Regions from separate parts of the Pantoea sp. BRR-3P genome, predicted to be linked through region 1. Evidence: predicted binding sites of a transcription regulator. Region 1 holds the regulator's gene; each other region holds the start of a gene.
The links. Region 1 encodes Fur, which represses iron uptake genes when iron is present. Its sites were predicted from a motif close to ATAATAATGAGAACNACTATCAA; they were not measured.
Positions count from the first base shown of each region.

Region 2: the regulator Fur is predicted to act here: its motif matches at 1,171-1,193, upstream of AAGR08_RS21845 (TonB-dependent siderophore receptor).
Region 3: the regulator Fur is predicted to act here: its motif matches at 864-886, upstream of exbB (tol-pal system-associated acyl-CoA thioesterase).
Region 4: the regulator Fur is predicted to act here: its motif matches at 1,179-1,201, upstream of AAGR08_RS17405 (TonB-dependent siderophore receptor).

Region 1 is NZ_CP155066.1:2,823,684-2,825,889, reverse strand. It holds gene AAGR08_RS13160 (hypothetical protein) at 192-587, shown strand; gene fur (ferric iron uptake transcriptional regulator) at 648-1,097, opposite strand; gene fldA (flavodoxin FldA) at 1,452-1,982, opposite strand; gene ybfE (LexA regulated protein) at 2,119-2,206, opposite strand, start outside.
Region 2 is NZ_CP155067.1:490,669-492,874, forward strand. It holds gene AAGR08_RS21840 (ABC transporter substrate-binding protein) at 1-748, opposite strand, end outside; gene AAGR08_RS21845 (TonB-dependent siderophore receptor) at 1,250-2,206, shown strand, end outside.
Region 3 is NZ_CP155066.1:411,577-413,782, forward strand. It holds gene metC (cystathionine beta-lyase) at 1-713, opposite strand, end outside; gene exbB (tol-pal system-associated acyl-CoA thioesterase) at 974-1,702, shown strand; gene exbD (TonB system transport protein ExbD) at 1,708-2,130, shown strand.
Region 4 is NZ_CP155066.1:3,759,111-3,761,316, forward strand. It holds gene AAGR08_RS17405 (TonB-dependent siderophore receptor) at 1-1,123, opposite strand, end outside; gene AAGR08_RS17410 (ABC transporter substrate-binding protein) at 1,330-2,206, shown strand, end outside.

The DNA.
Region 1 (2,206 bases):
TCGCCCTTTTTTATTGTCTGCATTTGGCAATGGGTAATCAATTATTCTGCATGCCAGTTAATAGGTTTCTTTTGTCGTTTACGACTATTCTGACTTTAGAAAAATTAATCCATTTGGCCGTGTGAAAAACTTTTTTTCAGGTAGGCTATGCGCTCTTAAACGTTGCTTCGCGGGTTACCAAAGGAAAAAAAATGACAAGTCTCGCTCTGGAAGCCAAGCACAGTGTGGTTGTTTTACATCAACTTATCGAACGTATTTTCAATCAGGTCGAAGGCAGTGATGACAGCATCGACCTGTTTTTGTCGCACTTTCATCCCGAATTTAAAATGGTGACACCGCAAGGTAAACAGTTGGATCTTAATGAGATGGAAGCGCTGTTTCGCCAGTTAAATGGTCAACGCGAAGGTATGCGGATTGCGACCAGCGAGCACGCCATTATCTCGCAGCAAAGTGAGGAAGTGACGATTCAGTATCGTGAATTACAAATGATGAATGGCATCAATCAGAGCCGTATTTCACTGGCGGTTCTTGATTGCAGCACCAGCATTCCACGCTGGCGTTACCTGCAAGAAACCCTCATTGCCTGAATTCAGGTATAAAAAAACCGGCTCAAGCGCCGGTTTTTTTATACTGCATAGCACACTTAATTACTTATCGTGGAGCGTCTCGTCTTCGCGGCAGTCTCCCAGAGCACAGTGACCGTACAAGTACAGACTGTGGTTGCTGAGTTTGATACCGTGGCGAGTGGCAATTTCACGCTGGCGCGTTTCGATTGATTCATCGCTGAATTCGATAACCTTGCCACAATCCAGGCAGATCAGGTGATCGTGATGGTGCTGCTGGGTCAGTTCGAATACGGATTTACCGCCTTCGAAGTTATGACGGGTTACGATGCCCGCGTCGTCAAACTGGTTAAGAACGCGATATACCGTGGCCAGACCAATCTCTTCGCCCATATCAATCAGGCGTTTATACAAATCTTCCGCACTGACGTGATGGGACTCGGGTCCGGGTCCCTGAAGCACTTCCAGAATTTTCAGTCTGGGGAGCGTGACTTTCAGGCCAGCCTTCTTCAATGCGGAGTTGTTGTCAGTCATGCGGATATTGTCCTGTTACTTTGCTAGTCACTTGCGGCGCAGGGGCCTTGAATGTTTAGGTCAACGCGCATTCTCATTTGCGTCTCATTATAGAACTCAAGCAGTGAAATGAAAACCAAGGCAACGTCCTTAATCAATAAAGAGGGTAAGGATAATGTCACTAACGTCTTCAAGACCGGTAAGTTTTGGATTCCATTTCACTCAGCCTCATTCTACAGCCAGAGGAATAAGCGGGTGACCATTGCGGGTATTCTACAGATTTGCGGGGAAAAGTTAAAAAACCGTAGCTATTATTTTTATAGGAAATTCCGTTACCCGATGTGAGATAGCGCCCACATCGGGCAGAGAAGGGGATTAGGCTTCAATAATCTCTTTCAGCTGCAGCTCATCGAAGATCTGTTTCACCCATTTCTCAACGCGTTCATTGGTCAGTTCGGGTTGACGATCTTCGTCAATCGCCAGACCGAGGAAGTGTTTATCATCGGCCAAACCTTTAGATGCTTCAAAATGGTAGCCTTCGGTAGGCCAGTGGCCGACGATAACGGCACCATTTGGCTCGATGATGTCGCGAATGGTACCCATCGCGTCGCAGAAGTATTCGGCGTAATCCTCCTGATCGCCACAGCCAAAAAGTGCTACCAGCTTGCCATTGAAATCAATCTCTTCCAGCGTTGGGAAGAAATCATCCCAGTCACACTGCGCTTCACCATAATACCATGTCGGGATGCCCAGCAGCAGGATGTCGAATGCATCGAGATCTTCTTTGGTGCTCTTAGCAATGTCATGCACTTCGGCGACATCTTTACCCAGTTGTTTCTGGATCATTTTTGCAATGTTTTCAGTGTTGCCGGTATCGCTGCCGAAGAAAATGCCTACGATTGCCATGGGTTAGGTAACCTCTTAAATCCTGATTGTGAAAGTAAGTCAGTTGACTGCACAGTTATGCGAATAATAGCAGACCGGTAAAAAGTGCGGAACTTGTAAAGCCGTGACTTTTGTTCCAGCGTGCGGTTTGGGCACGCTACGACAGTTTGAGCTGTGCTAGCAGCATTTGTTCAATCAATTCGCTGCGACTGATGTTTTGCTGATCGGCCAGCGTACTGAGCGCG
Region 2 (2,206 bases), on a different replicon from region 1:
AGGCGACAGAAACTGGCGCATCGTGGACGGTGATTTCACCGCTCATGGTCAATGGTTTAATGACTTTAACCTGCCACAGCAGACCTTCGTACGGACCGAGGAACATCGGTACACGACCACTCACCACCGCTTGTACGCCCGCAGGACGATCCGGGAACACCGAAACTTTAATGGGTTTTTTACCCGCGGCTTCACAGGCTTTGCTGGCGTCTTCAAGGCGCGTGACCTGGGTGGTGCCGGAACCCGCACCGACTTCTTTACCGCAAACATCGGAAAGGTCTTTGAACGGCGCAACGTTGGCATCTTTACGCGAGATAATGCCCAGGCGGCTGGCATCGTAATAACCGACAAAGTCGATAATTTTGGCGCGCGCCGGCGTGGCGTTGATGTTGGAAAGAGCCACATCATAACGACCGGTTTTCAAACCTGGGATAATGTTGTCGAAACCGCCGGTGTCGCGCCACTGAACCTGGATTCCCAGACGCTCGCCCACGGCATTCATGATATCAATTTCACGCCCGGCCAGCGTTTTGTTGTCTTCTTTATAGAAGGTGGTTGGCGGGGTATTGGGGTTGGTTCCTGCCACAATATAGCCGCGCTTAACCACATCCGCCGGTAGCAGGCTTTTCAGCGCAGGATCGGCCTGCACATGGATTGAGCTATCGGTTGGGACGGATTGATCGGCGGCGAACGCGGTGTGTGCACTCAGAGCGAGCGCAAAAAGAGTCATGCCTTTTGCGAGTTTCACTGGAACCTTTCTCCTGATTTATAAAATGTTTCCCCACAGGGAAAAGGCGTTGAGGTAGCGATGGTTTTTTCTTCTGATTCACCTTGCGTCAAGGCGCACAGTGGTTCGAATTTTCATCCTCATTACGTCCCAAGGACATTCTCATTGAAGATATGCAACGATCACAAATGCGAAAAAAACATATCTATTGCCGAATTGTGGCAATAGCAGGGTGCGCGTTTTTACAAGACTATTTCCGTGCCCTTAACGGCGCGGCTTAACATGCAAAATTCAGATTCTGCCACCGAATCAAAGGCCTGCTAATGCCGCATCGTTTGACCATTTTCGTCTTAGACATAACGGATTTATCTAACGGATAGCTCGCCTGCCCGCCACTCGCCGCGTTGTCAGTCTTATGTAAATGTTTGTCATGCTGGATTACAATGCGAACCATTATCATTATCATGCGCATTTGCTTACAATTGTTAATGAAACAGGGAGAAGATCTAAGTGAATGTAACCATGCGTGGCAAAAAGCGTCCGGTGGCGCTTTTTTTAGCGGGAGTGCTAACGTCGCCTGCAATTGCAGCAGAATCCACGGAAAAGCTTGCAGACGACGAATCGATGATTGTCACTGCTGAACAGGAGCTTAAACAACAGCCAGGCGTCTCCACCATCACGGCAGAAGACATCAAGAAAAATCCCCCGGTTAACGATCTATCCGACATCATTCGCAAAATGCCAGGTGTGAATCTCACCGGTAACGGTGCCAGCGGCAGCCGCGGTAATAACCGCCAGATCGATATTCGCGGCATGGGCCCGGAAAACACCTTGATTCTCATCGATGGCGTGCCCGTCTCTTCACGCAACTCTGTGCGTTATAGCTGGCGCGGTGAGCGTGATTCACGCGGTGACACCAACTGGGTGCCCGCAGATATGGTGGAGCGTATTGAAGTTATCCGCGGCCCTGCCGCTGCGCGCTACGGTTCGGGCGCAGCGGGCGGCGTGGTGAATATCATCACCAAGCGCCCCACCAACGACTGGCATGGCTCACTGTCGCTGTATACCAACCAGCCTGAAAACAGCAAAGAAGGCGACACGCGCCGCGCCAACTTCAATCTTAGCGGCCCGCTGGCGGGTGATGCGTTGACGATGCGGCTGTACGGCAATATCAACCGCACCGACGCCGACGCGTTTGATATCAATACCGCTGAAAATGGTTCTTACGCGGCGGGACGTGAAGGCGTGCGCAATAAAGACATCAATACCGTGCTCTCCTGGAAAATGACGCCGCTGCAAATCATCGATTTCACTTACGGCTACAGCCGTCAGGGCAATATTTACGCCGGCGATACGCAAAACAGTAATAGTAACGCCAGCACCGATGGCCTGGTTGAATCCCTGTACGGTGATGAAACCAACCGCATGTATCGTCAGAGTTACGGCATAGCGCATAACGGAATCTGGGATTGGGGAACC
Region 3 (2,206 bases), 1.8 Mb from region 1:
TACGAATTCTCGCGCAGCTGCGCCCAGCAGCGCTCATTCGCCACGGCGGTGCCAATCATCGCATCGCTGTGCCCAATAATGTATTTGGTGCCGGCCTGGATCGAAATATCAATGCCATGCTCCAGCGCGTTAAACAATACGCCCGCCGCCCAGGTATTATCGATCATGATGATCGCGTCTGGCGCTTTCGCGCGCACCGCAGCCACAATCGCCGGGATATCCTGCACTTCCATGGTGATGGAAGCCGGCGATTCGAGGAAGACCACGCGCGTATTAGGCTGAACCAGCTCACCGATTTCGCTGCCGATGCAGTGATCGAAATAGGTGGTAGCGACATTCAGCTTGCTAAGAATTTTTGAGCAGAAATCCTGCGTCGGTTCGTAGACCGCACCGCTTACCAGAATATGGTCACCGGCTTCCACGAAGGACAAGATGGCATTCGATACCGCTGCGGCACCACATGGATAGAGCACACAACCCGCGCCGCCTTCCAGCTCGGTCATGGCATCCTGCAGCGAGAAATGGGTGAGGGTGCCGCGGCGGCCATAAAACAGTTCGCCTTTAGCGCGACCGGCGGTGGCGCGTTTTTTGTCGGCGACCGTATCAAAAACCAGTGAGGAAGCGCGTTGAATCACGCTGTTAACTGAGCCCTGAGTGTAACGTTTGCTGCGTCCCGCGCTGACAAGCGTGGTGTCTATTTTTTTCGTTGCCATCACTGCCTTACCTGACATTTCCCACAAAACATCCACGTTACCACGAATCAGCGTAGTGGGTTGAGCCTGAATGCGGATTATCAGAGTGAGGCCAGTATTGTGCATAACGTCAGCTAAATGGTGGAAATAAATGACATCTTTGCTTTGTAAATAGTAATGAGAACCACTATCACTTCGGGCGCTTTTTTTGCTATGATCCGCGCTTCAATCGTGAACTGTGCAACAGAAGTTGGAGATGCAGCGTGGTAGCCAGTGATTTGATGCAAACGGATCTCTCCGTTTGGGGCATGTATCAGCATGCCGATATCGTGGTAAAGATTGTGATGATTGGCCTGTTAATGGCGTCTGTCGTCACCTGGGCGATTTTCTTCGGTAAGTTTGCTGAGCTGAGCGGGGCGAAACGTCGCCTGAAGCGCGAACAGCAGGCGCTGGGCGAAGCCCGATCGTTAAACGATGCGTACCGTGCTGCTGAAAACTTCAAAGGCAACAGCCACAGCGCTGTGTTGCTCAATGATGCGCAGAATGAGCTGGAGCTGTCAGCCGGCACTGAAGATCTCGACGGCATTAAAGAGCGCACCAGCTTCCGTCTGGACCGTCGCGTTGCGGCCTTCAGCCGTCATGCCGGTCGCGGCAATGGCTTCCTCGCCACCATCGGTTCGGTCGCACCGTTTATCGGCCTGTTCGGTACCGTATGGGGCATCATGAACAGCTTCATCGGTATCGCTAAAACGCAAACCACCAACCTTGCTGTGGTTGCGCCGGGTATCGCGGAAGCGCTGCTGGCAACCGCCATTGGTCTGGTTGCGGCGATTCCTGCGGTGGTTATCTATAACGTCTTCGCACGTATGATTGCCAGCTACAAAGCCTCGCTGGGCGATGTGGCCGCTCAGGTCATGCTGCTGCAGAGCCGCGACCTTGACCTCGGCAACGTTGATACCGCAAAAGAAGCCAACCGTCCGGCAGCGGCACAGAAACTGCGCGTAGGATAAGTATTATGGCGATGCGTTTAAACGATGATTCGGTAGGCGATGGCGAAATGCATGAAATCAACGTGACGCCGTTTATCGACGTCATGTTGGTTTTGCTGATCATCTTTATGGTTGCCGCGCCATTGGCGACGGTGGATGTACGCGTGAATCTGCCCGCTTCCACCAGCGCGCCTCAGCCGCGTCCGGAAAAACCGGTTTATCTCTCCATCAAGGAAGACAAGCAGATTTATATCGGTAACGATGCGGTGACGAAAGAGACGCTGGTAAATGCGCTGACGGCTCAAACAGAAGGCAACAAAGACACCACCATTTTCTTCCAGGCGGATAAATCCGTGGATTACGCCACGCTGATGAGCGTAATGGATCAGCTGCGCGAAGCCGGTTACCTGAAAATTGGGTTGATGGGCATGGAAACGGTGAAGAAGTAAGCTAATCTCACCCAACCTTCTCGTAGGGTCGCCATTCATGGCGGCCTTTTTTTATGTCCCGCACTCAACTTGTTAA
Region 4 (2,206 bases), 940 kb from region 1:
CATTCAGATAGCGGTAACCTACCGTGACTTCATGCGCCATATCCCAGATGCGGAACATCCGGGAATAACTCGGCTCTACCGCCCAGGTCGTATAATGGCGCGGTGCGGCAGCCAGACGACTTTTACCCAGATTCACACCGGTGCCAATGCCGCTTTGAATATCACTGGTACGGAAACTTTTGGTGAAGTAAGTCAGCACTTCAAGCTGGCTATCCTCTTCCTGATGGCGATATTTGAATGACATATCCTGACGGCGGCCTTCAAATTGATCGTAGCGACGCACCGACTGGAACGGATTGGCCTTGTACTGCGCTGCCGTTAAACCACCCGGCATCCCCGCTGACGCGTTGTAGTAGTGGAAGTTGGCAGTTAGCTGATCTTTATCCGTGAAGTCATAGCGAGTCTTCAGCATGAAATCATCGATATCGGTATTGTCATTGTTGGCGCGATAGCCCTGGCCGTGCAGTCCGGAGTAGAGCAACTCCGCGCCGAAACCGTTATCGGCGGTACCGCCGATGGAAGCACTGGTAAGCGTTTTCAATCCGCCATGTTCTGCGCCTTCGGTCTGCGTGCTGACGCCGCCGCCGAAGGTTTTCGGGATCTCTTTGGAGACGAAGTTAATCACCCCGCCCACGTTTTGCGGCCCGTAGCGTACCGCGGTGCCACCGCGAATCACGTCAATCGACTGAATATTGCCCATCGACAGAGGCGCCATCGACAGCTGCGGTTGGCCGTACGGTGCAACGGCCAGAGGCACGCCATCCATCATAATGGTGGAGCGCGGAGAGAGGCGTGAGGTCAAACCACGTACGCCGACGTTCAGCGACACGTCACTGCCGCCCGTACCGTTGTTTTCCTGGACCTGCACGCCGGGAATGCCGCGCAGAGCTTCGGAAACCGTTTCAGCCCCTTTCTCTTTCACCTGCTGACTGGAAACAATGGTTCGCGCGCCGGGATGGTCAAGCACCACGCTGTCTGGATCAGCATTGTCGAGCCAGTTGCCCACCACGGTTAAGTTGTCGGTACGATCGGCGGTTGTAGAAGTTGATGTTTCTGCAGCATGGGTGGGTAATGCGAAGGCGATAGCGCTCGCAAGCAGCGAATAGTGATAACCCTTTAACATTTATTAAATCAATCCCCAATAAGACAACTGTTTTTGTTTTAAAAAAGAAACAAGAATATGAATAATAACCATTATCAATTATAAAGTAAGGCAAGTTGATGCGTAAACGCTCTTTTGTTTATGCGGCACGCTTTTTATGGCTGTAACCTTGATATGAAAGGGTTAACAGCCCAGTTTCCGTTCCACTTTTTACAGGTTGATTGACCATGCGATTCCCCCTCATTCGCGCGCTGCTGGCGAGCCTGCTGCTTACTGCTGCAGCATGCGTCGCGGCCGATCCCATTACTGTCACAGACATTGCCGGCCGCCAGGTGACGCTAGCGCATCCGGCGCAGCGCGTGATATTGGCTGATGCCCGGGCGCTACAGGCGCTGCAAATCGTGCATCCTGACGATCCCTTCAAAAATTTGATTGCCTGGGATAACACGCTTAAAACCAAAGCGCCGGATCTCTATGCGCTCTACCTGCAACGCTTTCCGCAGCTGAGCAAGCTGCCGATGCTGGAGAATGCTTACCTGAGTGATTTCAGCGTTGAACGCACGGTGCAGATGCGTCCTGATCTGATCATTTTTGATTTCGGGGTGCTGGAGAAGCTGAAGCAGAGTCGTGTATTGGATCAGCTGGAGAAGATTGGCGTTCCGGTGGTGTTCATCGATTTTCGCCTGCGCCCATTAAGCAGCAGCGTGCCGAGCATTCGCCTGCTGGGCAAAGTGCTGGGCGATGAACAGCATGCGGAAGCCTGGAGTCAGTTTTACCAACAGCGTCTGAGCCTGATCCGCGATCGCACAGCATCCCTCACCGCCCAACAGCGTCCGCTGGTGTTTATTGAGCGTCATGCGGGCATGACCGGCGACGAGTGTTGTTTCACCTATGGCAAAGGCAGCTTTGGCGAATTTATTGAAACGGCGGGCGGGAAGAATGTGGGCAGCGATCTGTTCTCGGGCAAAAATGGCACCATCGGCCTTGAGCAGCTGATTACCAGCCAACCGGGCAAATACCTGATGACCGGCGCAGACTGGAGCGATAACTATAAACAGAGTATCGGCGTGCCGCTCGGTTATACCGCTGACCTTAAGCTCGCTC